Regions from separate parts of the Nitrospira lenta genome, predicted to be linked through region 3. Evidence: riboswitches for the same ligand, from Rfam matches in the RefSeq annotation. Region 3 holds a riboswitch; each other region holds the start of a gene.
What was found. A riboswitch is a leader RNA that binds a small molecule or an ion and turns the genes downstream of it on or off. The one in region 3 is predicted to bind cobalamin.
Positions count from the first base shown of each region.

Region 1: linked by a shared signal. The riboswitch ahead of NITLEN_RS15945 (TonB-dependent receptor plug domain-containing protein) and the one ahead of NITLEN_RS04840 (TonB-dependent receptor) in region 3 are both predicted to bind cobalamin.
Region 2: linked by a shared signal. The riboswitch ahead of NITLEN_RS15960 (ABC transporter substrate-binding protein) and the one ahead of NITLEN_RS04840 (TonB-dependent receptor) in region 3 are both predicted to bind cobalamin.

Region 1 covers NZ_OUNR01000020.1:57,241-67,211, forward strand. The annotation lists gene NITLEN_RS15900 (adenosylcobinamide-GDP ribazoletransferase) at 1-207, opposite strand, end outside; gene cobT (nicotinate-nucleotide--dimethylbenzimidazole phosphoribosyltransferase) at 213-1,265, opposite strand; gene cobU (bifunctional adenosylcobinamide kinase/adenosylcobinamide-phosphate guanylyltransferase) at 1,281-1,841, opposite strand; gene NITLEN_RS15915 (cob(I)yrinic acid a,c-diamide adenosyltransferase) at 1,813-2,415, opposite strand; gene bluB (5,6-dimethylbenzimidazole synthase) at 2,415-3,182, opposite strand; gene NITLEN_RS15925 (hypothetical protein) at 3,282-3,869, opposite strand; gene NITLEN_RS18955 (cysteine-rich CWC family protein) at 3,935-4,150, opposite strand; gene cobO (cob(I)yrinic acid a,c-diamide adenosyltransferase) at 4,304-4,903, opposite strand; gene NITLEN_RS15940 (cobyrinic acid a,c-diamide synthase CobB) at 4,900-6,297, opposite strand; gene NITLEN_RS15945 (TonB-dependent receptor plug domain-containing protein) at 6,307-8,373, opposite strand; cobalamin riboswitch at 8,402-8,595, opposite strand; gene NITLEN_RS15950 (ABC transporter ATP-binding protein) at 8,666-9,517, opposite strand; gene NITLEN_RS15955 (FecCD family ABC transporter permease) at 9,525-9,971, opposite strand, start outside.
Region 2 covers NZ_OUNR01000020.1:67,308-77,278, forward strand. The annotation lists gene NITLEN_RS15955 (FecCD family ABC transporter permease) at 1-606, opposite strand, end outside; gene NITLEN_RS15960 (ABC transporter substrate-binding protein) at 617-1,630, opposite strand; cobalamin riboswitch at 1,700-1,866, opposite strand; gene NITLEN_RS15965 (hypothetical protein) at 2,103-3,494, shown strand; gene NITLEN_RS15970 (SemiSWEET transporter) at 3,504-3,767, opposite strand; gene rpmB (50S ribosomal protein L28) at 3,895-4,086, shown strand; gene NITLEN_RS15980 (hypothetical protein) at 4,112-4,426, opposite strand; tRNA gene NITLEN_RS15985 (tRNA-Gly) at 4,573-4,647, opposite strand; gene tyrS (tyrosine--tRNA ligase) at 4,700-5,911, opposite strand; gene NITLEN_RS15995 (helix-hairpin-helix domain-containing protein) at 5,908-6,366, opposite strand; gene lpdA (dihydrolipoyl dehydrogenase) at 6,363-7,784, opposite strand; gene gcvH (glycine cleavage system protein GcvH) at 7,806-8,192, opposite strand; gene NITLEN_RS16010 (tetratricopeptide repeat protein) at 8,269-9,633, opposite strand; gene ndk (nucleoside-diphosphate kinase) at 9,707-9,971, opposite strand, start outside.
Region 3 covers NZ_OUNR01000001.1:1,013,837-1,023,807, forward strand. The annotation lists gene merA (mercury(II) reductase) at 1-821, shown strand, start outside; gene NITLEN_RS04835 (hypothetical protein) at 1,277-2,758, opposite strand; gene NITLEN_RS04840 (TonB-dependent receptor) at 2,772-4,967, opposite strand; cobalamin riboswitch at 4,998-5,164, opposite strand; gene NITLEN_RS04845 (HoxN/HupN/NixA family nickel/cobalt transporter) at 5,207-6,007, opposite strand; gene NITLEN_RS04850 (cobyric acid synthase) at 6,057-7,598, opposite strand; gene NITLEN_RS04855 (cobyrinic acid a,c-diamide synthase CobB) at 7,604-8,980, opposite strand; gene bluB (5,6-dimethylbenzimidazole synthase) at 9,027-9,776, opposite strand; gene cobA (uroporphyrinogen-III C-methyltransferase) at 9,773-9,971, opposite strand, start outside.

The sequences.
Region 1 (9,971 bases), on a different contig from region 3:
TATGACGTTCACCACCGTCGGGATGAATAACTTCGACAACCCCATGTCCGCGAGAACCAACCCACCACCGATCAGAAAGCCAACCACCGGGTACCAAGCCATTGACCTCGCCAACTCGACCGCGGTCGGTTCGTGCAACGCACGGCTCAAGGGGATCCCGGTCAGGAAATGCCAGGCGAATATGAATGGACGAACGAGCGTCCCCATGGAGCTTAGGCTTTCTCCGACACGCCGGCTTCACCGAAGGTGGCCATTTCGGTATAGATCTTGAGCGCTGCACAGACCAGGCTCATACCCAAACAGGCACCGGTGCCTTCACCGAGACGCAGATCGAGATCCAACAACGGCCTCACGCCCAGATGATCGAAGATCGCCGCATGCCCCCGTTCGACGGAACGATGCGACGCGATGAGATATTCGCGGCAACGCGGCTGGAGACCGACGGCAATCAATGCCGCCGCTCCGGCAATGAACCCATCCAGCACCACCGGTACGCGCGCGGCCGCGGCCCCGAGGATCAAGCCGACCAGCCCGCCGATATCCAACCCGCCCACTTTCGCAAGGACATCGAGCGCATCACTGCGATCGGGGCGATGCAGATCGAGCGCCTGCTGGATCACCGCCACCTTCCGCGCATGCCCCGCGTCATCGATGCCGGTCCCGCGCCCGGTCACGTCAGAAACCGGCCGTCCCGTCATCACCGCCGTGATCGCCGCGCTCGGCGTCGTGTTTCCGATTCCCATATCGCCGGTCCCGATGAGGCCAATGCCTTCCTGTGCCGCCTGCGTCGCGAGCTCGACGCCGATCAAGACGGACTGCTCCGCTTCCGCGCGAGTCATCGCCGGTTCGACGAGTAAATTGCGCGTCCCCCGCATCACTTTTTTCGAGATCAGATCCGGCAGCGTTCCGAAATCATGATCGACGCCGATGTCCACCACGCGCACGCCCACGCCGGCATGACGGGCCAACACATTGACTCCCGCTCCGCCGCGCAGAAAGTTCAACACCATCTGCGGCGTGACTTCTCTGGGATAGGCGCTCACACCTTCCTTGGTCACGCCATGATCCGCCGCAAAGGTAAAGACGACACCGCGAGGGATCGCCGGTTTCAGCTCCCCGGTCATCATCACATAGCGCGCCGCGACTTCCTCCAATCGCCCCAAGCTGCCCTGAGGTTTAGTCAGGCAATCCAATCGTGCTTGGGCTTTGGCCAACAACTTAGGGTCCGGCGATTGAATCCGATCACACGCAGCTTGTACGGACATTCCCATTCCCCCTCTTCATTTCAATCGAAGCGGAATCCCACTCACGACCAGGTGCGCCTCATCGGCGCCGGCAGCGAGCACTTGATTCACCCGTCCGGCCAGATCTCGAAAGGCCCGAGCCGTCGGTTCCGCCGGCACAAGCCCCAGCCCCAACTCGTTGCTCACGATCACGATTTTCGCCTTCGTCTTCCGCATCGCCTCCAGCAAGCCGGCCACGCGCTTCAGCACCAGTGGCTCTTTCATCCCGGAGCCCCGCAGATTGCTGAGCCAGAGCGTCACACAATCCAGGACAATCGTCCGATACCGGCTCCCGGCGCGGGTAAACCAGGCTGCGAGGTCGAGGGGAACTTCCGCCGTCTCCCAATCCGCTGCGCGAGTAGCCTGATGCCGTGCGATCCTTGCGGCCATCTCAGCATCGAGACCTTGCCCGGTCGCGACAAAGGCTCTCGGCCCCTTCGATCCGGCAAGCTGCAGAGCGGTCTCGCTCTTCCCCGATGCCGACCCACCGAGCACGAAGATGATCCGACTGGCGGATGTCGTCGCAGACTTACGGCTTTTCAGCTTTTGAGGTGGCATCCCGCTCCCACAAGAATTCCGGCTCACCCTGCGTCTTGGCCACCCAACGGGCCAAGACAAACAAGGCATCGCTCAACCGATTCACATACTTGACGATCGACGGATCGATCGGTTCGACTTTTGACAGCGCCACACACAGCCGTTCGGCGCGCCGGCAGACCGTTCGGGCTTGATGCAAAAAGCTGGAGACTTTCCCGCCGCCCGGCAGAATAAATTCTTTGAGCGGCTTCAGATCTTTCTGACAACGATCGATCAACTTCTCTAACCGCGTCACATTCTTCGCCGTCACCTGCGGCATATTCTTAAACGTCTGTCCCGGCGCCGTGGCCAAGATGCTCCCGACATCGAACAATTTATTCTGCACCCAGCGCAATTCTTCTTCGAGAATGGCTGCCGCCGAATACTCATCGAGCATGTCGGCATTCATGGCGCGCACGACGCCGATTGAGGCATTCAGCTCATCGACCGTCCCATAGGCCTCAACCCGCAGGCTGTCTTTCCAGACCTGCTGCCCTCCCGCAAGGCGAGTTTTTCCCGCGTCGCCTGTCCTGGTATAGACCTTGGTAATGCGCATCACCGTCTCCCCTCAGATCCGGCCGCGGTATTGCCCCACGACTCGTAGTGAATGAGTTCTTCCACCGGAATCCTCGCGCGCCACCCGGCGGACTCCAAGTCCGGCTTCGTCGCAAAATCCGACACGTACCCGAGACAGAGATAGGCCAGCACTGTGACCGGCTTGGGCACCCCAAGCACCCGCTTCAAGGCGCCATGATCCAGAATGCTGACCCATCCGACCCCGATGCCCTCCGCGCGCGCGGCCAGCCAAAGATTTTGAATGGCGCAGCAGGTGCTATACAAATCCGTGTCACGCACCGTCGAACGACCCAGCACATGCGGACCTCCCCGCTGGCGGCTGCATGTCACGCCGATATTGATCGGCGCTTCCTCGATCCCCTCCAGCTTGAGGCTCCGGTAGAGCGCGGCCCGCTCTCCGCGATAGCGCGCCGCCGCTTCGGCATTGGCCTGCCGAAATAGCTCTTTCACCGCTCCCTTGGTCGCACGATCGCGAACCACCACAAAATCCCAGGGCTGCATGAATCCCACCGACCCGGCATGGTGGGCCGCCGTCAGCACGCGCGTCAAGATCCGGTCAGGAATCGGCGTCGGGAGAAAATTTCGGCGGACATCGCGCCGCTCGAAGATCGCCCGATAGACCGCCTCCCGCTCCGGCACGCTAAACTCATGGCACGGCTCAGGGCTTTCTTGCGTCACGCTCGCCCGTGGAGCGACTCCATCGCGGCCGGATCGTAGGCCCCTTCGAACACCCGTTTCCCGAGCCATACGCCTCCTTCACAACACATCCATCCAACCAACCAGCCGCCTGTCTCAGTGGATGATCGAATGAACGCGCCCGCTCGATCACCCTACGGTCCAGCTCAGCTAACTCGACGTCCTGAATCGCTCGGTCCGTGCCGCGACCGCACCGGCCACGCTCAATAATGTATGAATCCCACCGGCAATACCGACATAGAACAACACTGCCGAGAAGCCTCCTGGGAAATACGTCACGAGGCGCATGGCAAACTGGGTCAGATTCGTCTGCTCAAAACGGCCGGAGAAAAAGTAAAAGCCGCCGCTTGAAATCAATTCACACAGAGCCGCGCCGAACACGAGACTCACCGCCAGCGGGAGCAACGTCACGACATTCTCCTGGTGGCGTGCGGCATACCAGCGGCCGGCTCCCCACAACACACCATAGGCCGGCAACAAGAAACCATAGGCAGGACTGACACAGAAATTATCCACGCCTCCCCACGTCACCGCCGCAACATCGAGCAAGGCCGCTTCAGCCAGCAACGCCGGAAATACCCAGCGGGATGAGAGATAGCAGCCGGCAAGAAACAAGACTGCCCAGGACGCGCTCGGCAAATGTTCGAGCGTGCCGAAATGATGGCCGCGCGTGGCGGCCATCAGCGTGGCCAGAGCAATACCGATAACGATCTGCGCCCGAGGAGAACTTATACACATCGCATGATCCCTCCTAGCCAGTTGTTGAATATCCGAATACTGAATATGTTCATCGCGTACGCAGATCACGTGGCAGGCTGAGTGCTCTGCGATAGCGGAGGCCCCAGTTCACCGGCGGCAACCTTCCCCAAACAGCCGGGACAGAGGCAGTCTTTATAATGGGCGGCAATCCAGTCCATCTGCGACTCGGTGATGCCAACCTTCCCGCACCAACACTGATAGCCGCCGCACGAGAACGCCACACCGCAAGCTTCGCATGTCTTAGTCACCGGTCCTCTCATAGGCGAGAAACACTCCCCTCTTTGTATAGCAGGCTGCTCAAAAAGACCGTCCAGCAAGGCCGCAGCAAGTGAAGGGCCGAGGCGTACCCTCCGGGGTACGTTGAGGGTCTGAACGCTGCGAGAACGGCGCTGGCGGGATTTTTCAGCAGCCTGCTAAAACTCCACCCCCGGCTGCGCCTTAATCCCTTTCCGAAACGGATGCTTGATCTGCTTCATCTCGGTGACGAGATCGGCTTCTTCGATTAAGACGTCTTTCGCCCCACGGCCCGTCAGCACCACATGCTGCATCGGAGGGCGGGCGCGCAGTACGGCAACCACCTCCGCCGCGTCGACGTAGTCCTGCTGCAGCGCGATATTGAACTCGTCGAGAATCACCATCGCATAGGACGGATCGCGCAGGAACCCACAGACGGTCTGCCACGCTTCTTGAGCGAATGTCGTATCTCGTTCGCGATCCTGCGTCTCCCAGGTATAGCCTTCGCCCATTCGGAGAAACGTGACGCGATCGCCGAACGATTTCAACGCCCGCTCTTCCGCCGTATCGATCGCCCCTTTAATGAACTGAACGACCGCCACCTTCATTCCGTGACCGATGCATCGGAGAGCCATCCCCAGCGCAGCCGTTGTTTTGCCCTTCCCGGCGCCGGTATAGATTATCAACAGCCCTTTCTCTTCTTGCGCTGCCTCGATCCGCCGATCGACCGAGGCTTTGAGCCGTTCCATCTTTGCCTTGTGTTCCACTTGATCTGTCATTGTGCCTCCCCTTGACGCCTAGCGGTTCGCCGGGCTTCATTCACGAGCGTTGCGGCGATCTCCGGTCGGCTGGAAAAGTGCAGATGGGTATAGAGCGCCAGCACATTGTCCAGCATGAGCCCGTCCTGCCCCTGTGAGCCGCCTCGCGTATCACTCAGCGAACAAGCAAAGTCGAGCGGCCCGCGCGGCACCAGCGTCGAGTAATGAAACTCGTGCCCCCTTGCGATGATGCCGGAGTCACCAAGAACGCACGGCTGGGATAATGCCACCGTTCGATATCCCAACATCATGCCGGCCTTCCCCATCACCGCTTCAGCGGGAAACAACCCGACCATCTCATGTGATCGCCCCTCAAAGTCACGAATCGCCTGCGTGAGGTACATCATGCCGCCGCATTCCGCATAGATCGTTCCGCCCTGTTTGGCAAAATCTCTGATCGCCCTTCGCATGGAGCTATTCCCCGCCAACGCCGCTCCGTGCAGTTCCGGATACCCCCCGCCGAGATACAACATGCCCACATCATCGGGAATTGTTTCGTCCGTGAGTGGAGAAAATGGAACCAGCTCGGCTCCCTCCGCTTCCAGCAATTCAAGATTCTCAGGGTAGTAAAAGCAAAAGGCTAGGTCCTGCGCAACGCCGATGCGAACTCTCACCTTCCCTCGACTTTGCAAGCAGGAAGACGGGGAGGTCGCCTCTTCCATCCCACCGCACGAGCCGGCCAGGGATTCAATCCGATCCAGATCGACCGTGTCGGCCGCAGCCTTCGCTAGTCGGGCATAGAGTTCGCCGGTCCCCTGCTCCATCGCGGTCACCAGTCCGAGATGGCGATCGGTGATCGTCACCGCCTGATCCGGTCGCAAATAACCCACCGCCGCCACGTTCGTGTACCGCCCGACCGCTTCCTTGAGCAACTGGTAGTGCCCCTCGCTGCTGACCCGATTGAACAGGACACCCACGACCTTCAACGCCGGATCGAACTGCGCATACCCCGACACCATCGCCGCAGCGGAACGGGCCATCGCACTGCCGTCGATGACCAGAAGAACCGGCGCATTTAACTGCTTGGCAAGTTCCGCCGTGCTGCCGATCTCGTTCACCGGCGAACTGCCGTCGAATAGTCCCATCATCCCTTCGATGATCGAGATGTCCGCATCCGCAGCAGCCTTCGCAAAAATTGCGCGATTGAGGTCCGCCCCCAACATCCACCCGTCCAGATTCCGAGAGACACGCCCAGTGGCCGCCGTGTGATGGCCGGGATCGATAAAATCCGGACCTGCCTTGAACGGCTGTATCCGGCGGCCCCGCTGTCGCAGAGCCGCCAGGATGGCCAATGTCACCGTCGTCTTGCCGACCCCGCTGGACGTGCCTGCAATGACCAGTCGAGAATAGTTCAACTGATGCCCTTATTTCGCATCGTAGTTCACTCGCACGCCCGCGAAAATTGATCGAATGGGAGTGCCGTAGTAGAGCACTTCCTCATACTTCTCGTTGAAAATATTGTCGGCGCGCACATAGGCTTGCACCTGCTTCATGACATCGTAGGTCGCGGAAAGATTCCATACATCAAACGCCCGCATTTTTTCCGTACTATTGACATCATTGAACCGCGATCCGACATATCGTCCTTCAAGATTGATCCTGAGCGGGTCAATTGGCTGGTAACTGACAATCAGGCTCCATTGGTCAACCGGCATGCGCGGGGATCGATTACCCGGATACTGTTGAAGATTCCGACTGATGGTATTGGTGTATTGCGCCTGCACATCCAAACTCTTGATCAACGGAACATCCCGAATGACGGCATACTTCACGCTGGCTTCCCATCCTTTCGTTCCCACAAGACCGGCATTCTCAGCGCAGAAACCGAATGGGCTACACACCGTCGAACTGGCCTGCGTAACGATCATGTCACGGAAACGATTCCAGAAGTACCCTCCGCTGATGGTCAAACGCTTATCGAGCAAATACTGGTCCACACCAACGTCCATACTTTGGCTTCGTTCCGGCTTGAGATTCGCATTGCCATAAAACGGAAAATATAGTTGATTGATCGTGGGAGCACGAAAGCCGGTCGCGTAGCTGCCTCGCAGTTTCGTGCCGGTTTCTTGATGCAGATAGCCCGCGGTCGTTCGATAGGTTGTCGCACCGCCAAAGACATTGTACTCATCATGCCGCACACCGGCCGTCGCGAACACACGATCCCAGAGATTGAGTTGAGCTTGAGCAAACCCCGCATGACTGGAAAGGGTCTTCGTCGGGATATCTAGACTATTCGTGAGCAGGTCTCGATTCTCCCCTTGCTGCTCACGAAACTGATATCCGGCTGTGAGCAGCAGAGGCTTCCCAATCTGAAAATTATTCTGCCACTCAAGGCGATTTGACACCGTGTTAATCTGCGATCGAAAGAGAAACGGCGTTGAGACAACTCCCGTTTGCACATTGCGCTGACTTTGCCCTGAAGAGGACTCTAAGTCCTCAGTTTGACGTGCCGCAGTAAATACTTGATTCCACCAGTTCGTGATCGGCTGGGTATAGGCAGCGCTGTAAACAAACTGTTGGCTATTCGAGAACCCTCCCAGCGTATCAAACCCAGGTCCAAAGCCATTGTCGAAACTTGCCTTGCCTTGTAACAGGCGAAAGTTGAAATCGAGCCTCCCCTCATGTGGAAGCGCGATACCGAGGCGTGTGGACGCCTGCCAGTTGTGGAACCCATCTCGTTCCGTCGCACCTCGCCGATAGTTCACGGCTGAAAAGCCGGTATAGTCCCAACGAGACAGCGCAACACTATAATCCACAATTCCCGTTTTCCCCGAAACCTGGCCGCCTTCACGAATAGACGAAAATGATCCGTACTCAAAGAACGCATTTGCCGACGGAGCACCCGTACCTCTCTTGGTGGTGATATTAATCACGCCACCCATCGCATCCGCGCCCCACAACATGCTTTGGGCACCGCGAAGGATTTCGATCCGTTCGATATTGTCTGTCGTCAGATTCGCCAGGTTGAATTCGCCCAGCGTTGCGCTATTCATAATCGCGCCATCAATGAGCACCAGCACTTGATCGGAATTACTGCCGCGAATACGAACCGACGTGCTCGTTCCCGGACCGCCATTCGAGAATACCGTGAGGCCCTGACTCAGACGAAGAGCGTCCGCCACGGTTTTGATCTGCCGTCTCTTCAGGTCCTGTTCGGTAATCACTTCCGTCGCACTCGTCACTTGAGTGACCGGAATCGGCGTCTTCGTGGCGCTGACAAAGACCTCGGGGGTTTGAATGATATCGGCCTGTTCGGCGGGAGTAACATCTTTAGTCTGAGCAGCCGGGGCGACACCTTGAGCCTGGTCGGCCGGTGCACTCTCTTGGGATTGGACGGCCGGTGCAGCATCTTGAGCCAGAGCGGCTTGAAGCGGCTGGCAGACACTGAGGACGCACGCACACAATACCCATCGCAGGACAAACAACGACATGTTACAGCTCCCTTGTGCTCGAAGGGTTCAGTCGAATCAACTGCGGGCTGGGTCTCCTGACTTGCGGATCGTCGCGTCTCTGCGCCTTCCCATGTGCCGAAGCACACAGTGGCATGATGCAGACTTACTCCCCGCTGACAGTGGCGGCACCGTGATGGATTTGCACCATCTTCCCCGTCCCCCGCGTCGTTTCTACAAAACGCCCTTTCACGTTAAAAATGATCGTCCCCCCTCACACCAACCCGTCACGGCCGGGGACATGGCCGTGCGGAATTACATCCGATCGAATCGTTCAACCCGGCATCGTGACGCGCGGACGGCCGCTAGTGGGATGGGCATCGACCACGACGTCGCAGCCATACACCGCCCGCAAGCTCTCCGGCGTGATCGTCTCCATGGGTGAACCGATCCGGACGATCCGCCCTTCCTTGAGCATCATCACCCGATCGCACGCCTGACTGGCGACATTCAAATCATGCGAGACCAGCACGACGGTAAGCTGCCGTTCACGTTGCAGCCGGCTGATCAGCGCGCACATTTCAATCTGGTGATTGATGTCGAGAAAGGCCATCGGCTCATCGAGCAACAGTATCGTGGGCTCCTGGGCCAAGGCCCGTGCAATCATCACCCGCTGGCGCTCGCCGCCCGAGAGGTCGGACACGAGGCGACCGGCCAAAGCCAGCACATCCGTCTCGGCCATCGCCTGATACGCTTGCCGCAGATCATGGTCGGACTCATCGCCTATACCCATTCCCCACCAGGACTCACGACGATGCGGGAAACGTCCCATGAGGACAGTTTCCGCCACCGAAAAGGGAAACACCTGCACATATTCTTGTGGAACGACGGCAATGGAACGCGCAAGGAGCTGCGGATCAATGAGTCTGATCGACTGGCTTCCAAGCCGAATCTCGCCGGCATTCGGTCGTAAGAGCCCGGCCAACAGCTTCAGCAGCGACGACTTCCCTGAACCGTTGGGCCCCACAATGCCCAATACTTCTCCCGCCCGCACCTCGCATGAGAGATCTTCGATCGTCCAAGACCTCCCCGCTTGATCGCTTCGATAGCGAAACGAGATTCGGTCCGCTTGCATGGCCGTACCTGAAGAGCACGCAACGGCCACGGAGGCTTCTGTCAATGGCATATCCACGTCACAGCATCCGATCTTTGCGCCAGAGCAGGAGATACAGAAAAAATGGGCCGCCGGCGAGTGCCGTCACGATCCCAACGGGGATTTCCGCCGGCGCCAGAATGGTCCGCGCAATCGTGTCGGAGATGACGAGGAACATGCCGCCCACCAAAGTTGATGCCGGCAGCAAAAGCCGGTGATCAGACCCCACCACCAGGCGCACGGCATGCGGCACAACCATCCCCACAAATCCGATCATCCCGCTTACCGACACGACGGCTCCGGTCAGCAAGGCCGTCAGGACGAACAACTGCTTTTTGATTCGCTCCGTCTCAATGCCCAGTGAGCGAGCCGTTTCCTCCCCCAGAGTCAGCACATTCAACGCATGCGCCTTGTGCATCACGATCACCAACACCAGCACCGCATACCCGACAAGCACACCCAATGCCGGATAGCCCGGCGCCGTAAG
Region 2 (9,971 bases), on a different contig from region 3:
GACGCCGGCCAGCAAGAGACTATGGATAGGCAGACGCCCTTGTGACTGAGCCAATCGATAGATCAAGAGCAGCGCCAGCAACCCGCCGGCAAACCCCCACAACGGGAGGAGGGGTAAGAACAGCAGCGAGGCCCCGATACCCAGAAGCATGGCCAGGGCCGCGCCTAAGGCCGCGCCGCTTGAGACACCGAGCACATAGGGGTCAGCCAGCGGATTTCTCAGCAACGCCTGCAAGGTCACGCCGACCGCGGCAAGGCTGCCGCCGACGACAAATCCCATCAACACCCGAGGCAATCGAATGTGCATCATAATGATAGCCGCGGTGCCCCCGCCCTCACTCTCCACGCTACCCAAACCCAGCCACTGTTTCGCGATGACCAGCACCGTCGCAAGATCGACGCGCGTCGCTCCAAACTGGAGACAGAGGATGCAGAGTGCGACGCTAGCGGCGCCCAACGCCCCCATGATCCCAAGCCACCGGCGGCGCGTCAGAATCGTGCCTGTGCGCCGCCACGCATCCCGATGACTCGCCGTCTCTCCATCGAATCTGGTCGACGCGAGGGATGGCGGTTCGGGAGTCAGAAGCTGAGGGGATAGGGGCGTCATAGGCTCTTTGCTACGGGAGGGGCGATGGTCCAGCCACAAGCTCAGGGTGAAGAATGTTCACCAGCATCGTCAGCGCCTGGCCGATTCGAGGCCCCGGCCGGTTCAAGAGATCGGCGGGAATCTGGTGCAACCGGCCTTGCCGGACCGCCGTCATGGACTGCCATTGCCGCCAGGTCTGCTGCTCACTATCTGGAATGCCTTCGGCTTTTCCCACAGGGAAGAGCAGCACTTCCGGATCCTGCTGCAGCACCACTTCCAAACTCAGCCGTGGATACGGCAGCTGGCTCTGAGCGGCGACATTGGCGCCTCCGGCGATTCGAAGCAGTTGATCGATAAAACTTCCCGGCCCCACGGTTATTAACGGCTGACTATTCAGTACGTACAGCACCCGCACAGGAGACACCGTCTGAGTTCTGACTCGCACAGCGGCGATGTCCTGCCGCAAGCTCATGGCAATGGCATTGGCCTGCACCGAGCGATCCAGCATGCGCCCCAGCGTTTGAATATGTCCTAGAATATTTTCCACCGTCGCGGCGGACAGGATGAAGACCGGAACCTTCAATTGCTCCAGCTTCAGAATGACATCGGGTTTGAGAAATTCCTGCGGGGCCAAGACGAGATCTGGCTGGAGAGCCATCATCGATTCGAGATTCGGATGGGCATACCCAAGCTTTGGCTTCGTCGACGCCTCCGGAGGATAGTCGCAAAAATCGGTCACCCCGACGAGTTGATCCCCCGCACCGATGGCAAACAAGATTTCGGTCACGCTTGGCGCCAGGGAGACGATACGCGTCGGCGTCTTGGCCAAATACATCTTCCGGCCGGCATCGTCGACGAATGACCGCGACGACACGTGAGCCATAAACGGCATACCGGTCAGAATCCCCTGCTGACGCCGCTTCATCTCCGCACAGTCCCCCTCACCGCAGGCCCACACGACGGAGTTACCCGTCACGATGGCCACGGCCAACACCACACCGATCAGAATCCAACGGCCACGCGAGCGCAAATAAAAAATCCCCAAGGCCTGACAGAGACCTTGAGGATTGCACCCGGTTCTTCATCCTCGCCTGTTCCCCAGCCCTCGAGGGAACGATGGTCAATTCATTGGGCAGGTCTTCTGGCTCATGGTTCACCCTACTCCCCGCGCCTTCCCATCCACCAGGTGGACAGTGGCAATACCGGGTTTCGTCCCCATTCACAGCGGCGGGACCGCGAGGGAGTTACACCCTCTTCCCTAACCCAAGAATCATATGTGTGGAGGCACAATAGGAGACCCCGCTGATTTTTGTCAAGTTCATTAATGGCCGAAACGCGTGCGGCGAGCGCAGGATCCAGGGCGTCCACGCGCCTCATTAAATCTGGAGAACGGCCTATCAATGCGAGGTTAGAAAAATCGTCCGGTCGGCATGAGCCTTGCTGATCCGGCGCTACGGAGATCCCGCGTACAGAGTGACCGGCTGACCATACCCTGAACAACGAGGGCGCAGAAATCCATGCGGAACATTATTATTAGCCTCTGTATCATTGGGCTCTTTCTTGAACTATCAGGCCTGATCTGGTCGGCGAAAAAGGACAAGCCTAGCGAGACATTTGTCAGACTCTCAACTCCACCGGCCCGCAATATCGAACGCCCGCTCGACAACGGCTATTTTCTGTTGCTGGGGATGGCCGCTGCGGGTGGAACGAACCCCGTCCAAACCGGATACGACATCTGGAGTGAAACCGGGGCACGACCGACAGAACGCGGCTATGACTTAGACAAACCAGGACGGACAGAGCTTCGACTGCCGGTGGCCTACGACCGTGTCGTTCCCGAATGGCATGCCCACGACCCGTTGTCGGAATTCCAGAACAACGAGGCTTCGTTTCGGTTGTCGGCTTCGCTCTATGCGCCACTCGTCACACGATACGAACAATTTCTCCGTATGCAGTTTGAGGATTGGGGATACGGACATACCGGCGCGCCCCGCATTGAAGAGCTTATGGCGGCCCACCGCCTGTTTGTGGCAATCGGATTCGGCGAACAGGTACGGACCGGGCTCGATCGACTCACCCTGGACGTTGCCAAGTGGCGTAGCGTCCTGCGGGAAGCCCGAACCCTCCCGGTGAAGATACTAGCGTCAGTGATGATCGAAGACGATGTCGAACTGTTGTCGCGCATGCTGAGTCAAAGCACGGTCGACAAACGCGTGCTGGTTCAAGGGCTCAATTTGCTCCAGCCATTGACTCTAGCTGAATACTCACTCCGTTGGCCGATTCAAAATGAATTTATGATGGGCTATCAACGAAGCCGTACGGAATCGGCAAATGGAACCCGGCTTTCTCAGGCCGACCCTCACATCCTGGAAACGGTCACGATCCTGGCCCATCTGCCGTCCGATGCATTCCAAAAAGTGGCGCACCCCAAAAGCCTGACGGGATTTGGCCTGGCCGCATCCGGCCAGCGCACCTGGGACGCGTATTCGAGCTATTACGACGCCACCATTAAGGCCGCTGAAACGAATCACAGCCCGCTTCCTCGCCTGCAATATATCGCGAGACAGTCGCCCCGAACCTTTCTCGAACGGCTGGCCGATCCGATGGAATTCGAACCGCAATGGGAGCCCTTCAGTCAACACTTGGTTGAAACAGATGCGCGGCTGCGCCTGGTCTCACTGCAAATCCTGATGCGCAAGCCCACCGCCACCGTCACCATTCCGACCAGACTGGCGGAAGTCGGCTCGATGTACTTCGACCCCTTCACCGGACTCCCCATGCTGTGGAGCCCAACACAAAAGAAACTCTATAGTGTGGGGAAAGACCGGCTCGACGATGGGGGAGATCCAAGTTTCGATATCAGCGTGCCGCTTCCGCCTGCCTTCACAGCGCCGTCACCGGCCTCGTAGCAAGAGGCGTCAACGCAGCTTCTGATACTTCAGCTTGAGCACCAAGATCGTGAGTGTCAGGAGAAACGTGATGACGTTTGTGACAACGATCGGCCATGCCATCAGGTACAGACCGTAGACTAGCCACAGAAAGACTCCTGTTGTAAAGGTCACCAACATCGCCAGCGACATATCATCGGCAGACTTTGTCCTCCAGGTCCGCTGTAGTTGTGGCAGGAACGCAATGGTGGTGAGTGTCCCGGCAACGAATCCGATCCAATTCGCAGTCTCCATTCCGTCCCTTCTCCTGTCGATTCTCAAGACAGCCACCGGCATCTAGCCAGCTACTTGTCACAGTTCGTCTTAATGTGCTATTTTACCGAGCTAATCATTCGCTCGATCACTCAGAAGGAGCACTACCGTGGCATTCTCTTGCGATCTTTGTCAGAAAAAACCGAAATCAGGTAACAACGTCAGTCACGCGAACAACAAGACCAAGCGGGTATTCAACCCTAATATTCAGACTGTTCGCGCCGTCATCGACGGAGCCAACAAAAAGATTCGCGTGTGCACCCGGTGCCTCCGCTCAGGACTGGTCAAGAAGGCCGTCTAGGTCCTTCTCCGCTCCCATTCAATCTTTACGGCATTGAGAGCAGGACTCGGCCTCCGCGCTCGGTCAACTTGATCGCCTGCGGATCATCGGCCGACAGTGCGAGAGTCCTGCTGCCGTCTTTGCTCCTCAGCACGAGTCCGACTTCACCATTCGTGTCCAGCCCAAGGCCGGCTCTGGCTTTCCCCGCCTGATCCAATAGTAAAAACTCTTCCGCATTCACACCGTTTGCCTTCTGCGCTTGAACAGCCCTGCCCGAAAGGAACTGATCGCTCAGCACGCCTCCGACAATGCCGCCAAGAAATGCAGCCATCACAATCACTAGAGGTTGCCCCATCTTCATGTCACGTCCCTCCTAATCACGTGCGTGTATCTTGATGCGCTCTATAGAAAAGTCTCTGACCCGTTTCCATCACCGCACCGGCGAAAGAGACAAAAAAGGACTTGGAAGCGCGTGCCGTCCAAGTCCTTAGGTGTGACGTGTGAATTTGGAGCGGGCGATGGGATTTGAACCCACGACAACTTGCTTGGGAAGCAAGGACTCTACCACTGAGCTACGCCCGCTCGCTGTGGTGCATCCTACGCGGGCGACGATTCCAAGTCAAGAAAGGCCGTCCTACTTGGCCCGCTCAACCACGGCAAACTTGCGCCGGCCGATTTTCATTTGGTACTGGCGACCGGCATCCAACGTGACAGTGGCATTGGCGTCGCTCTGCTTCTTCTGATCAAATTCCACGCCACCTTGAATCACCAGCCGCCGGGCTTCGCTCTTGCTCGTCACCAAGCCTGTCCTGGCTACAAGATCAACCAGTCCGATCGACTGCCCATCTTTCAAATCCTGCTCCGTCAGCACGAGCCGCACATCCGGCTCGTCCGGAAACTCACGCTCGGAAAATTTGTGCTGAAAAGCGCCTCTCGCCTGCCTCCCCGCTTCTTCACCGTGATACCGAGCCACAAGAAGCTCGGCCAGCGACTGCTTCGCTTCCATCGGATGCAATGCCTTCACTCGCGCAAGATCTTCCGTGGTGAGCAATTCATAGTACCGCAGCATCAACGCGTCGCTGATCGACATCACCTTCCCGAACATGTCTTCCGGCTTATCTTCGAGCGCGATGTAGTTGCCGACGCTCTTGCTCATCTTCTTGATGCCGTCCGTGCCTTCCAGCAACGGCATCGTGATGACCACCTGCGACTCCTGCCCAAAGTCCCGTTGCAGTTCCCGCCCGACCAATAAATTAAACTTCTGGTCGGTCCCACCCAGCTCCACATCCGCCTTCATCGCAACTGAGTCGTACCCCTGCACCAGCGGATAGAGAAACTCATGGACGCTGATCGGCTTTTGCTCGTGAAAGCGTTTGTGAAAATCGTCCCGCTCCATCATCCGCGCCACGCGATAGTGCGCCGCCAGCTGAATCAAGCCCTCGGCCGTCATCGCACCCATCCAGGTACTATTGAACTCGATGACGGTCTTCTGCGGATCGAGGATCTTAAAAATCTGCCGCTGATAGGTCTTGGCGTTCTCCTGCACTTGCTCTTTGGTCAACGCGCGGCGGGTTTCCGACACGCCGGTGGGATCGCCTATCATGCCGGTAAAATCGCCGATCAGGAAGAGCACCTGATGCCCGAGATCTTGAAAATGTTTCAGCTTGTGGATCAGGACCGTATGGCCGAGATGCAGATCAGGCGCAGTCGGATCGAATCCCGCTTTCACGCGAAGGGGACGATTCTCCTTCAACGAGCGAGTCAGCTTCGTCTCCAGTTCTGCGCGCTGAATGACCTCCACGGTTCCCCGCAAAATCAGATCAAGCTGCCGACTCAATTCACTCATATCGGCCCCTTCTTTCCCTGTTCCACTGCAGCTGACTTCGCAACCGTGACAAATGGCTTCAGTTGTTCCAGCTTCTTCTTTCCAATCCCCTTCACCGCCCGCAGATCCTCGACCGCATGAAACCGCCCGACAGACTTCCGATAATCCACCATCCGTTTGGCCAACACCGGCCCGACGCCCGGAAGCTGATCGAAGTCCGCCGCCGTCGCACGGTTCAAATCCACCCGTTGCGCGCTATTCGCCTCCCTGCGCACCTCACTCACTCCGGCAGACGGAATCGTTGGTTCGCCTACCGGAACCACGGTTGGAGAGGCGTTATCGGAAAACAACGACGCTGCATGAGTCACCGCAGGCCGCTGCATCGTTTGGGGAACCTGCCAGCCGATCCACAATACGACGCCCATCGTCATCGCCAACATGCTCAGCTTGATGAGGAGCGACTGAAGCACGCTCATGATTTCTTCTTCATCTGGTGAATCGCACAACCCTCGACATCTTCGACTGCTTCGACGAAACCTTCCGCGAGCGTCGGATGGGCATGAATCATGTGGCTGATCTGCGATACCGTCGCCCCCTGCTCGATGGCAAGCGCAGCTTCGTGAATGAGGTCCGCCGCATGGGCGCCGACAATGTGCGCACCGAGCAACCGGCCGGTCACCGCATCCGCAATCACTTTGAACAGGCCCGTGATATCGCCGGTCGCTTGCGCCTTACCCAGCGCCGCGTAGCGGAAGCGTCCCACCTTGACGGCCTGCTCCGGATCGTGGCCGGCCGCTTGCGCCTGTTCACGAGCCTGCCGTTCCGTCAGCCCAACCCGGCCAACTTCCGGCAACGTGAAGATACCGGCAGGAATGACGTCATAGCGGATCGCTGTCGGATGCCCCATGATGTTTTCAACGGCGACTTTCCCTTGCGCCGACGCCACATGAGCAAGCATGGCCTTTCCGACCACATCGCCGATCGCATAGACGCCGGGCACATTCGTCTCCATCCGGTCATCGACCAAAATCTCGCCCCGCTTCCCCAGCGCAATACCGGCTGCCTCGACCCCGATGTCACGGGATTGAAATCCGCGTCCAATCGAGACCAGAAGCATCTCCGCTTCAACCGTACTGCCATCTTTGAGTTGCGCGACCACCAGTCCATCACGCACCTGCGCCTCTTGAATCGTCGTGCCCGTTCTGACATCGACGCCGCGCTTCTTGAGCTCGCGCGCCATCAGCACAGAAACCTCTTCATCTTCCAATGGAAGCACGGCCGATTGCAGCTCGACCATGGTCACCTGCGTACCCAAGCCACTGAAGAGCGAGGAGCATTCACACCCCTCGACCCCGGCGCCGAGAATGATCATCCGCGGCGGAGCCGATTCGAGATCGAGCGCCTGCTTGCTGGTGATAATGGTTTTCCCGTCGACAGGAAATTGCGCCAGCTGCGGCCAGGATGATCCCGTAGCAATCAGAATCGCATCCGCCTGCACCTGCCGTTGCGAGCCATCCTTTGCGGTCACCGCAATCGTGCGCGCATCGACCAACCTGCCGCGGCCATCGACTACATCGATCTTCCAAGCGTTGAACAACGTGGCAATGCCCTTGACCAGCGACGCCACCACCTTGTTCTTCCGCGCCACCATGCGGGCAAGATCGTAGCGCGGCGGACCGGACAGCAGAAGGCCAAGATCCTCCGCTTTTTTGAGCTTATCGCCGAGTTCAATGACGGAGAGGAGGGCCTTGCTGGGAATACAGCCCCAATTCAAACACACACCGCCGAGCGCCTGTTGCTCGATGACCGTGACTCGTGCGCCCAATTGGGCCGCGCGAATCGCCGCCACGTACCCGCCAGGCCCGGCTCCCAGAATCGCGATGTGTTTCGGCATGGAAAACGTTACGAGCGCGCGTTAATGTTTCTGACTGGCGAGAAAGGCTTCGTATTGGGCGGCCGTCATGAGTTGATCGACCTCTCCGGGATTCGAAAGATCGATCACGGCGATCCAGCCCTTGCCATAGGGATCGGAGTTGACCACTTCAGGATGATCCTTCAGGTCAGTGTTGATCTTCGAGACCGTGCCGCTGACAGGCACATAAATGGTCGATGTCGTTTTCGTCGATTCCACTTCGCCGATCTGCTGCCCGGCGGTCACCACGGCGCCGACTTTCGGCATATCGAGGAACACAATATCCCCGAGAGCATCCTGGGCAAAATGGCTGATACCCACGGTTGCTTGCTTCCCGTTGAGACGCACCCATTCATGTTCTTTGTGATACCGCAAGTCGCTCGGAATCATAGAGTCTCCATCCGTAATCAATTGAAGAAACGCCCATGGAAAGACGTCGGATCGTAGAGGGCAACCACATGATTTGTCAAGGAAGATTGGCCGCATTTCGAGGCAGCAGCAACAGATTCCCGTCTTCCACTTCCAGCGTGACTGCCCTGAGCCCGTCGGTCCACTCGCCGAGCGGAGCCGTCTCCGGCACCATCGCAGAACGAACCAGCCAGAGTCGGTCGGGCGAACCCACTTGCTGAGCGACCTGTTCCAACAACGCCGGCCCCTTGTTGTCCTCTGTACGAATCACGAGTTCCCCTCCACTCCGCCTGAACAAGTCGTTCAGATCCTCACCGTATTGCTCTAACCCGATCAACGGTTCGCTGACCGTGCTTCCGTGAACCTCAATCAACAGGCGCCCGGCCGGCTTCTCATCACGAATCAATTTTCTGATACGCGCAGCCACGGTGGCATAACTTCTGGCCTTCCACCCCACCCAGCGCCAATAGATCGCCTCCCGGTCATACGCCATTACCCCGGCACCAACGGAGTCACCCAATAATTGCTGCGGTGTGATGGTCAGACCGAAGGCCGAGGTAAACAGCTGAAATGATGAGTCAGAAAAATCTTGCGCGAAGCCCTGCGTCTCTCTTGCCCTCAAGAAAATTCCATCGCAACCGGCCCGCAGCAGCACCGTCGCTCGTTCCGCGATGACAGCTTGATAGTCAGGATGCAATGGATCTGGAAGCATCGCCGGCTCCTGGCCGTTGGGCGCCACTCCCCGCATGACAAGAGAGCGGCTCAGCCATTCGGGCCTAAGCGCGATGCCGCGACCGTGATGGAAATCCAGCGTACCCCACACCGAAAGACCAGCCAGATGCGCCGCACCAATAAAAGCCTCGACTGTTTCCGGATTCCTATCCTTGCCCCACTCGGAACTGGCCGGATCCAGCAACACCGTTGTGACACCGGCCTTTAGCAATGTCTGCAACCACGTCACCCAACCTGACACCGGCGGGAGTTGAGACAGAGGAAGCCCCAACGCAACCTGACGCGCGACCGTGACATGAGACCCGCCTGGAATCTGGCGCAACTGATCAAGCCGACTCAACGCCTGTTGCTGGTAGCGCTGTGTCCGAGAATCGCCCCCGGCCTCACCCGTGGCGAGGGCGCGGTATTCGGCCATGGCCGCACGATAGTCCCCCATCTGCTCATAGGAACGTCCGAGCCACCAGCGCGCCTCTACCGACTGCGGCGAATTAGCCACGGTTGAATCGACAACTCGCCGGAAGAACAGTGCGGCTGCGGGATATCGTTCCTGCGCGAACGCCCGGTGGGCCTCGCGCAACAGGCTCAATTGCGCGTCGCGTGCAGGATCATCGTGAATCTGATCAAGCGGGGCTGAAGAGGAAGGAGGAGCCAGTCGCGGGCTACAGGCACACAACAGTGCGAGAGACAGCATCAGCGCTGCCCCTCGCATCCGCGATTGTCCAGAAGTGAAGGGCAAAGAACCCATCGCCCTCCGAGAAAATGGCTTAACTGAAGATTTCCATGCCGGGAAAGAAATACGCCGTCTCGAATGCCGCGGTTTCAGGCGAATCCGATCCGTGCACAGCATTGAACTCAATGTTGGCGCCATGCGCCTTGCGAATCGTATTCGCGTCAGCCTTGGCAGGATCGGTCGCACCCATGAGCTCCCGATTCTTCTTAATCGCATTGTCGCCCTGCAACACAATCACGACCGCCGGCCCGGACGACATAAAGGTGCAGAGACTATCGAAGAACGGCCGCGCCTTATGG
Region 3 (9,971 bases):
CACGCGGAGAGCGAATTCTTTCGGCCTACGAGCCGGAGATTGCACAATCAGTGGCAGACGTATTTCGTGAGGAGGGCATTGCCATCCAGACGAACACCACGGTGAGCCGGGTGCAGGGCGATGAACGCCAAGTCGTCGTCACGCTCCAGGTGGACGGGCGTCAGAAGGAACTGAAAGCGGCGAAGCTCCTTGTGGCCACGGGGCGCACACCGAATACAGAACACCTGGGGCTTGACCTTCCAGGAGTCGATCTGGATGAACGTGGTTTCGTGAAGGTCAATGAGGAGCTTCGCACCTCTGCCGAGCACGTGTATGCCGCCGGAGATGTCATTGGTTCCAACACAGGAAGCCAGATGGCGACTCCTGTGGGGGCGCAGGACGGTGGGATTGCCGCCGAGAATGCGCTCAACGGCAAAGGGGGCCATAAGGTAAACCACGCCGTGATTCCGCGAGCGATTTTTACCGACCCGCAGATGGGCGTCGTCGGACTGTCGGACGAGGAGGCCAATGCGCGCGGGTACGCGTGCGATTGTCGGGTTATTCCTATGTCTCTCGTTCCCAGAGCTGGGGCGGTCCGGGAGACCAGAGGGGTTCTGAAGATGGTGGCGGACCGGACAACGAAGAAGGTGCTGGGGGTGTCAATGCACGGAATGAACGCGGCAGAGGTGATTCATGAGGCGGCAATGGGGCTTCATTTTGGTGCGAGTATCGACGACTTCGCCCACATGCTGCACGTCTATCCAACCATGTCCGAGGCGCTTAAAATCGCCGCGTTGTCGTACACAAAAGACGTGTCGAAAATGAGCTGCTGTGCAGACTAGCGTCACGCCGATATGAGCTAACAAGCCTAGAGGGTCAGAAAAAGTCGTCGGCTCTGGTTAAGCACTGTCTCAGTATGGGGCCATACGTCACCCCGATTACAGTTGCGGACCAGTGGCGGCTACTACCGCGCTTCCCTTAAAGTACATGGGTTAGAAATTCATTGGATTGAAAAATTTACTGCTCTAGTAGGCCTCCTTTCACTTACGCGACCCAATACTTTGCTCTCACCAGAGCTGCCAGAAACGCCGACAGCACTGCTCCGAACACAGTGATCGTGAGACCCATGTCGCCAATCGGCAGAGCGACCGCAGTCAATCGACTTTATTGAGACCAAACATTTGTGAAACAGATTTCTATGTCAACGACCGTTCACCATCGTGTGGATCTTGACGGATGAAAGCACGGACAATGCCACGGTGTCTGTCCTCCCGCCTCCTCGGAAGACCATGCACTATTAAGTGGCTGGTGGTTTCGGCTGCGACCGACCAACAAACACCGTAATCCCCAAATACACCCCGGACAAGCTGAACAGGAACCCAGCGACGCAGAACACCAGGAGTAAGATCTTCCGTTGGCGGTCGTGTTCCAAAAGAAACGGGATATCCCAACTATGCAGACCATGGAACAGCCATCGATACACTCTCCTGCTGTGATCCATGAGCTCCATCAGCTGGCCTGTCTTCATATCGATGTGAAGCCATGTCTGTGCCGGATTGTCTAAAACAACTCGCAAACCAGGAAGCGGCCGAGGATTGTGGGTCGTGCTATAGTAATACATGTCGCCGTAGGTGATTTCGCTCCTCTTAATTTCATGAGCTGGGAACACGGCCTTCGCCGCTTGACGAAGAGCCTGGAGACCAAATTCCAGAAACGGCGCATGCGCCGTGACCGCGCTCATCACCACTTGCTGCTCAGGATCTGAGCGGAACACATAGTAGCTCACTCCCCCAACCTTGGTAACCAGGATCTCTTTAACGGCATCACCGAGCTGGGCCTGCCGCATGGCGTCTCGTAACGGAACGGCAATATCTTCAGGCACCAACGTTCCACCCATGAAGCGTTGACGCTGGTCTACCGTTGGCTCGGGGATCGAGAACCAGCGCCCATGATCCATCGAGAACATGCCGCTCAAGAGCCACGTACAGACCACAGATCCAATAGCCACTCCAAAAAGATGATGCCATCGCTTGATCCCCGAAAAGGGGCTGCTATGGCCTTGCCGTCTCCAGTGATGAAGATGCTGAAGACCGAGCACAAACCCGGTGGCGGCAGTGACCACGCCAGCCGCAGCCAGCCACCAGACCGTCTGATCCCACGCAGCCCAATGCCGACGTAGCACCGGCACATAGAGCCAGTGGATGACAGCACCTACCGTATTCCACCTTCGCTCGAACACCGTCGTCTCCATCACCACTTCCCCCGTTTTGGAAGAGACGTATACCTCACGCCCATCCGCATCGTGCAATGGGACTTTCCACAAGGGCCGATAGGGGTCGAAACGCTGTTGGACCGTCCATTGATCGTCCTGCAGCGCCTCCGCCGCGATCTCGTCTTCGCGCGGCACACCTTGTTGTGCAATACGTAAGGCATCGCTGTACGCGACCCCAGACATGGGTTCTCCACGATCCGCCCACAGACTCGTCAGCGTACCGTCCAGAAAATAGATGACGTAGACCGGACGCCCGGCAGCCATCAGCAGACGCACCCGCTCAACCCCCTGGCTGGGTCCGACCTGACTCCAAACCGATTCCAGCGGCACACAGCAGTACTCCAACTGGAGTGGCTCAAGCCATTGGAATCGCTCCGCCTCGGTCAGGCTCGGATAGGGCACAAAGAGCAACACCGCACCCGATCCGAACCAGAGCATGACGAGCAGACCGATCCCCACTCCCAACACACGGTGGATTCCTGTCAGTCCGGCACTCACCCAACGCATCCCTGCACCCCTGTCAGAATCGCGCCATCAGGCTCAATTCAACCGTCCGTGGCGCCCCGATAATGACTTCGCTGGGATAGAAATTATCGCCCCAACTCGCATACGTTTTATCGAACAAGTTGCGCCCGCGCAGCGTGAACCACAGATTCTTGTATGGCACCGTCATCCAGGCATCGGCCGTCATATACGCATGCATCCGTATGGCATTCGCCGCATCGTTGTAGCGATCTCCCACATAGCGCAGCGCCGCGCCGAGATCGACCGGCACCGCCGTTGGAAGCCGGTAGATCGACCAGAGGTTGGCCATCGCCTGCGGCACATTGAACGGGCGATTGCCGTTCCGGGAGACCACACTGCCTCCGGACAGTTCGGCAAAGTCGTCAAATTTGGCGGATAGAAAGGTCAGATTTCCCTGTACTCGCCACGCTTCGGTGGGACGCACCCCCATGGACAGCTCGACGCCTTTAGACGACTGCCGACCGACGTTGACCGCTTCCGTCAGCGAGGTTTGCGTCAGAATGTTTTTCCGGAAGATATCAAAGTACGCAACGGTCCACTCGGCCCGTTTGTTCCAGAAGTCCCCTTTGGCGCCCACCTCCCACTGCGCCCCGGTCGCGAGTGCAAAACTTTCCTGACGTGTCACGAGGAAAATATTGCTGGCAGCCGGATCAGCCGCCGTCGCGTATTGCCCATAGAGCGTGATCTGCGGCAGCACGTCATAGACAAGGCCTGCGCGCCAGGTGGTGGGATTGAAGTTCCGCGAGAAACTGCTCGTCGTATCGAGGACGCCGGCGGTGTCGAACAACTCCCGAGTCAAATCGATACGATCATGTCGAAACCCGGCGATCAGCTTGAGCTGATCGGTCAGGCTAAGCTGATCCTCGGCAAACAGCGCGGTCGTGGTGACCATTGCCTTCTGCGTTGCTGCCGCGATCGGCCCGAACAGTCCGGCGACAGGGGCAAACGGGTCCACGCTCCCACCCGCCCCATTAAAAAAACTAGGCCTCGTGAAGTCGAGACGACTAAAGTCCAATCCCGTCACAAAACGATTCTTCAACGACGCGACGGGCTGGTTGACCTGAAACTCGAGTCGGTCGCCGATGATAGTCTGATCATGCGCCACATAGAATCGATCACGATCAATAAGCTGCGTCCCGGTGTTAAATGTGTAGGTTTCAGCATTTTGCCAATGGCGCTTCGCCGTGTAGTAATAGGCTTGGTTCCGCACTTCGATCAGATCGGTCGGCTTCCAAGTCGTTTTGAGCTTCGTCCACGTGGTCAGCGCACTCATGTCGCTGTCCTGGGTGTTGTAGTTTTGCCGCAGCATCCGCCTATCGACAGTGCGCCCATCGAGTGTGCTTACGACTCCGTTGACCCCTTGGGTGGCAAACGACGAGGGCACCAGCGGCGTGCCAAAGTAGGGCTTGCTGCGATCGAACCCGAGATCGAAGGATACTTCAACGCTGAGACGAGAGGTCACGTCATAGAGGAGGGCGCTGGTCCCATTCCAATAGGTATAGGGTGCCCGCTGCACGCCCAGAAAGTTGTCGGAGTTCTGATAACTCAGGTCCACTCGATAATGCAGCTTATCGGTCCCGAGGGTCCCTCCGCTGCCCACACCGGCCCTGGTTGTATTGAAGGTGCCATACGAGAGAAACGTCTCCGTTCCCTGTAACTCACGGACCGGTCGCTTGGTCACGAAGTTGATCGCGCCGGCAATCGCCCCTTCCCCATAGAGCACCGACGCGGGCCCCTTCAGGATCTCGATGCGATCAAGATTCCACGTGTCACGCGGGCGCGAGGTCATATTGGCCGGGCCGGTCATCAGCCCATCGTTCAGCAATCGAATCTGGTTATTCGTGAACCCCCGCATGGAAAAGTTCGCGGGGTCTCCTGGTGCGTCGCCTACCGTCACCCCCGTCGCGCCTTCGATCGCTTCGGAGATCGACCGAAATCCGCGCTCCTGAATGGTCTGTTGACCGATCACCTCAATACTGGCTGGAATCTCACGTAGCGTCAGCCCCAAGCGGCTGGACGTCATACTTAGACTGTCGAGATTGAGCGTCCCCGTCCCCTGGCGCTCGACTGGCTGTCCAATCACCGTCACTTCCTGCACTTCCACGGGATCCCCTTCACCCTCCTTGGCAAAAAGATTGAGGGGCATGAGACACAACACAATTCCTGAGGCCATGACAAGACGGCAAAGCATAGGGCTCTTCCTTTGATCACGAAAGGGGTTTCTGGAGTCTCCATGTACCCAGGTCTCCTGACTCTCGGCTCGTCCTACTCTCTGCGCCTTCCCATCCTTGCGGACAGTGGCTGAGTGCAGATTTCGTCCCCGATCACAGTTGCGGACCAGTGGCGGCTTCTACCGCGCTTCCCTTGGGGTACATGGGCTATCAATGCATTGGATTGAAAAAGTTACTGCTCTAGTAGGCCTCCCTTCTGTTACGCCACCCGGCACTTGGGTTTGATCAGTGCGGTCAGAAACGCCAGCAATACCGCGCCTAGCACCATAATCGTGAGACCCAGATCGCTAATCGGCAACGCAAACGAGGTGGGCTGGAGTAATTTGATGATCCCGACGACGTAGGCCAGCCCCACGACGGTCAGTGTCATCATGCGATTGCCTTGGATCGCCATCGTGGTCGCCGCCAAATACATCCGGCGTACAACAAGGCCGTTGAGGGAATCGGTAACGACCATCCCCAGGCTGAAGGCCACGCCGATCAGCAGCGCGCCCAGCAGGCCATAGCCCATCGTGCCGGCCAAGGCCCAGGCCGACATCTGGCTGGCGGTCTCAAACCCCAGTCCAAATAAGGCGCCGATCGGCACGGCGCTCATCGGGTGTGTGATGTTGAGCAACTGTCTGGGCAAAAAATGGCCGATGACCCCGTGGCTCGGAACCGTCATTCCAGCCGGCAATGTCCTCAGCCTGGCGAGGTTTAATGTCCCAATGGCGAACAACAGGCAGGCCGATAAAACCCCGCTCACGTGCAGCACAGAGTCGTTGAACGATTGCAGATACTCCGCCGCCAATGCGATCAACCCCGCAATCAACAGGACAGAGAGGGCATGCCCGAACGCAAACCATGTCCCCACCCACCGGCTCATTCTCGGATGCCGATCGACAGACGCCCTCGTCATGCCATCGATGGCGGTGAGATGGTCTGGGTCGGCTCCATGGCTCAACCCCAATGCGAAGGCGAGACCGAGCAAGGCCCAGAGACTGCCATCAGTTGGATTCATAGGCTCCCTTGTGGCTCATGGTTCTCACCCCGAAACTCTGACGCATCATTCACCGTGGCAACACCGGGCACCGGCCAGTGAGACGCCAGAGCAGCTCACAGTCGAGATGCCCACGCACCACGGCTCCTAGCCGGTCGTACTCGTCCTGTTTCGTGGGAATGCACCGGATGATGTCGCCTGCGAAAATCCCCTTGCGCCGACGCAGGAAAGAAAGAGTCCGCGCCCTGATCACCTCATTCTCGAACAGGCCATGCAACATGGTGCCCACCACCATCCCATCGCTGCTGAGAGCCCCGTCACTGCGTACCTTTGTGCGTCCGTTCCGCGACTGAATCTCGAAGGGGCTCGCCTGCTGATTATGTGGCACCACCATTCCCATATGGATTTCATATCCATGGACCGCTTCTTCGAGCCCCACGCCATCGGTGAGAAACGAGGGGCACCGCACGCGGGCTAGAACCTGCGCCGTGACTTTCTCCTGCTCGAAGTGGGTCCGTAGGGCCAGCAGTCCCAATCCCCGTACGTGAGGCTCCGCCGACTCCACTCCGTGCGGATCGTCGATCATCTCACCAAGCATTTGGCATCCGCCGCATACACCTAAGAGCGGTCCACCCTCACGGGCGCGCGCCTCAATCGCGCCGGCAAAACCACTGGCACGGAGCCACGCGAGATCCGCCACCGTGCTCTTCGAACCGGGAAGAATCACGAGATCGGCACCCGCAACTTCGTCGGGCTGCTCAACGAAACGCACGACAACCCCCGCCTCATGTTCCAACGCCTCGACATCGTCGTAGTTGGAGAGGTGCGGCACGCGCACGACCACGACATCTAGTTCCTGCTGGGAGGGTCTACGCCGAGCCAGTCGCGCTTCAAGCGATACGGAATCCTCGTCGGCGATGCGGAGGTCTTTGATATAAGGCACGACACCCAGCACCGGCTTACCTGTGCGTTCGCTCAAAAACTCGAGCCCCGGTGTGAGCAACGCCAGATCGCCGCGAAATTTATTCACGACAAAGGCCGCAATCCTGTCCCGCTCGTCCGGCTCGAGCAGTTCCATCGTCCCGACAAAGGAAGCGAAGACGCCGCCTCGATCGATATCCCCCACCAGAATAACCGGCGCATCCGCCAGCTTGGCCACATGCATATTGACGATATCGCGATCCTTCAAATTGATCTCAGCCGGGCTCCCCGCCCCCTCGATCACGACCAGATCGTAGTTCGATCGGAGCCGAGTCAACGACTCCGCAATCACCGTCGTGAGGCGCGGCTTATACTCGTGATACTCGGTCGCCAGCATGCTACCGATCGACTTGCCGAGTACCACGACTTGGCTGCGTCGATCACCTTCGGGCTTGAGCAGGATCGGATTCATGTCCACGCAGGACAGAATACCGGAGGCCTCGGCCTGCACCGCTTGCGCCCGCCCGATCTCCAGGCCATCGATGGTGACGGCCGAGTTCAGCGACATGTTCTGCGACTTGAAGGGAGCGACGCGCAGTCCTTCGCGGCGGAAAAACCGGCAGAGGGCCGTGACCAGGAGACTCTTCCCTGCAGACGAAGCCGTCCCCTGGACCATGATCGTGGGGGCCAGTCCGCTCACCGGACCCTCCTGGCATGGGCCGAGCAGGCCTGCACGAAACCCTGAGCCAGGCGCGGGTTCGAGGCCCAATGGGCATGGACATAGGACGCCAGCGTATTGCCCTGACGATAGCCCTCTTGAAAGACCTCGCCGCCACGGCGGCGGCGCACGCTATAGGTACACTCGACTGCTGGCGGAAGGCGAAAGTCCGAATAGCGAAATTGATGGCCTCGAAATTTTAAGCCCGCCGGACCGAGCATCGTCGCGTCCTTCGTGTCCACTTCGACATATCCGAGCGCCTGCAAACGATCTTTCATTTCCGCTTCGCCTGGAATGAGGCCCACCATAGGATGCAGCACGCCATCGAGCGTCCTGATGCCGTTGGACAAGTACATGAGCCCGCCGCATTCTCCATAGATGGGGCCATGAGCTTCGGCAAACGAGACCACATCCCTACGCATCGAAAGATTCCGCGACAGCTCCTCCGCATGAACCTCCGGGTAGCCGCCACCGAAATACAGACCGTCCACGTCCGGCAGATGCGTATCGTGAATGGGAGAAAACCGCACGAGCTCCGCACCAAGACTCTCAAGACGGCGGAGGTTGTCGTCATAATAGAAATGGAACGCCTCGTCGAACGCGAGACCAATTCGACAGCTGGCTCCTTCACCGACGATCCGTTCCATGGTGGGAATTTCAGGAAGAGCCGGCGTGGATTGCGCCAGCGCGATGATCGCCTCGACATCGCACCACTCGCTCACCCGATCGCCCCACGACACAAAGACATCCTCCGGGACCGTCGCCCGGTCTGCGCTGCGTAGACCCAGATGCCGATCCGCGAACGCCAAAGTAGCTTCCTTAAGAAGCCCCCCCAGGACGGGAGGCTCACCACCCGTCGCCTTGCGGAGCAATTCCAAATGCCCGCGGCTGCCGAGCTTGTTACAAATGAGACCGGCAATCTGCAAGCCTGCGTCGAAGGTCGAAAACCCTTTGGCTAGCGCCGCAATGCTGCGAGCCATCCCTCCCGCATCGCACACGAGCAGCACCGGCGCTTGGAGCCACTTGGCGATCTCGGCAGTCGAGCCTTCATCGCCCGTCGGTGACGCGCCGTCGAACAACCCCATCACCCCTTCGATTAATGCAATGTCTGCCCCTTGCGACGCGCGCGTAAACGTCGAAAGGACCGCCTCACGCCCCATCATCCATCCGTCGAGATTGTGACACGGCGCATCAGCCGCACGAACATGATAGGTCGGATCGAGATAATCGGGGCCACACTTGAAGACGGCCACTCGCAGCCCCCGCGCACGTAACGCCCGAACGAGCCCGACCATGACGGTCGTCTTGCCGACGTTGCTAGCAGTGCCGGCGATGACGAGCCGTGGAATCGTCACGAACCAATCTCCGGCTGAGCCTTAACCGCACATTCGAATGGATAGGTCATTGGGCTCTGCCTTCCGCGGAGTGTATCGGTGCAGGTGTCGCTTGCGCTCCGTCGATCCGGCTCGTCTCAAGCGCACGGAGGAGATCGGACCTGGGCCGCGCGTCCCAGCGGTCATGAAACACCAACTCATGAAGCGGCAGTCGTGGCAACCAGCCATTACTCTCAAAAATTGGCCGCTCAGGAAAACTCTCCACGAACCCGACGCAGAGATAGGCCACCGGAACAATCCGTTCCGGAATTCCGAGGATCGTGCGAAGGACCGCCGGCTCCATAATACTCACCCACCCGACACCAACCCCTTCTGCCCGAGCTGCCAACCAGAGGTTTTGGATCGCGCAGCACGTGCTATACACCGCCGTTTCTGGAATGGTGTTCCGCCCGATCACCGTCGGCCCGAACCGCTCCTGGTCGCAGGTGACACAGAGATTGAGGGGCGCATCAAGGATCCCTTCCAGCTTGAAGGAGAGATACTTCTCGCGGCGTTCCTGATCGAACGTCTCCGCCGCGCGCAGCCGTTCGGCCTCAACATGGGCTCGCACCTGCACACGAACCTCACGATTCTCGACCACAAGAAAGTTCCAAGGCTGCGAGAGCCCAACCGACCCGGCCTGATGCGCTGCTAGGAGAATACGGGCCAGGATCTCGTTTGGAATGGGATCCGGGAGAAACGCTCGCATGTCGCGGCGGCGCGTGATCGTTTCGTACAGACCGCGGCGCCAGGCTTCCGGAAAGGCATGATCCGTCATAGTTTCCCCACCATCGACACCACAAGCGAGACCAACGAGGCCACAGTATCCTCTTTCGCCAACGATACAGATTGAGCCCCGCATTGGCGCGCCGCTGCTTCGGTCTGAGGCCCAATCGCCGCCATCGGCAGGCCCAACAGAGCCTTGCCGAAGTCTCCAGACAGTACGGTACGAGTCGCCGAGGAGCTGGGCAAC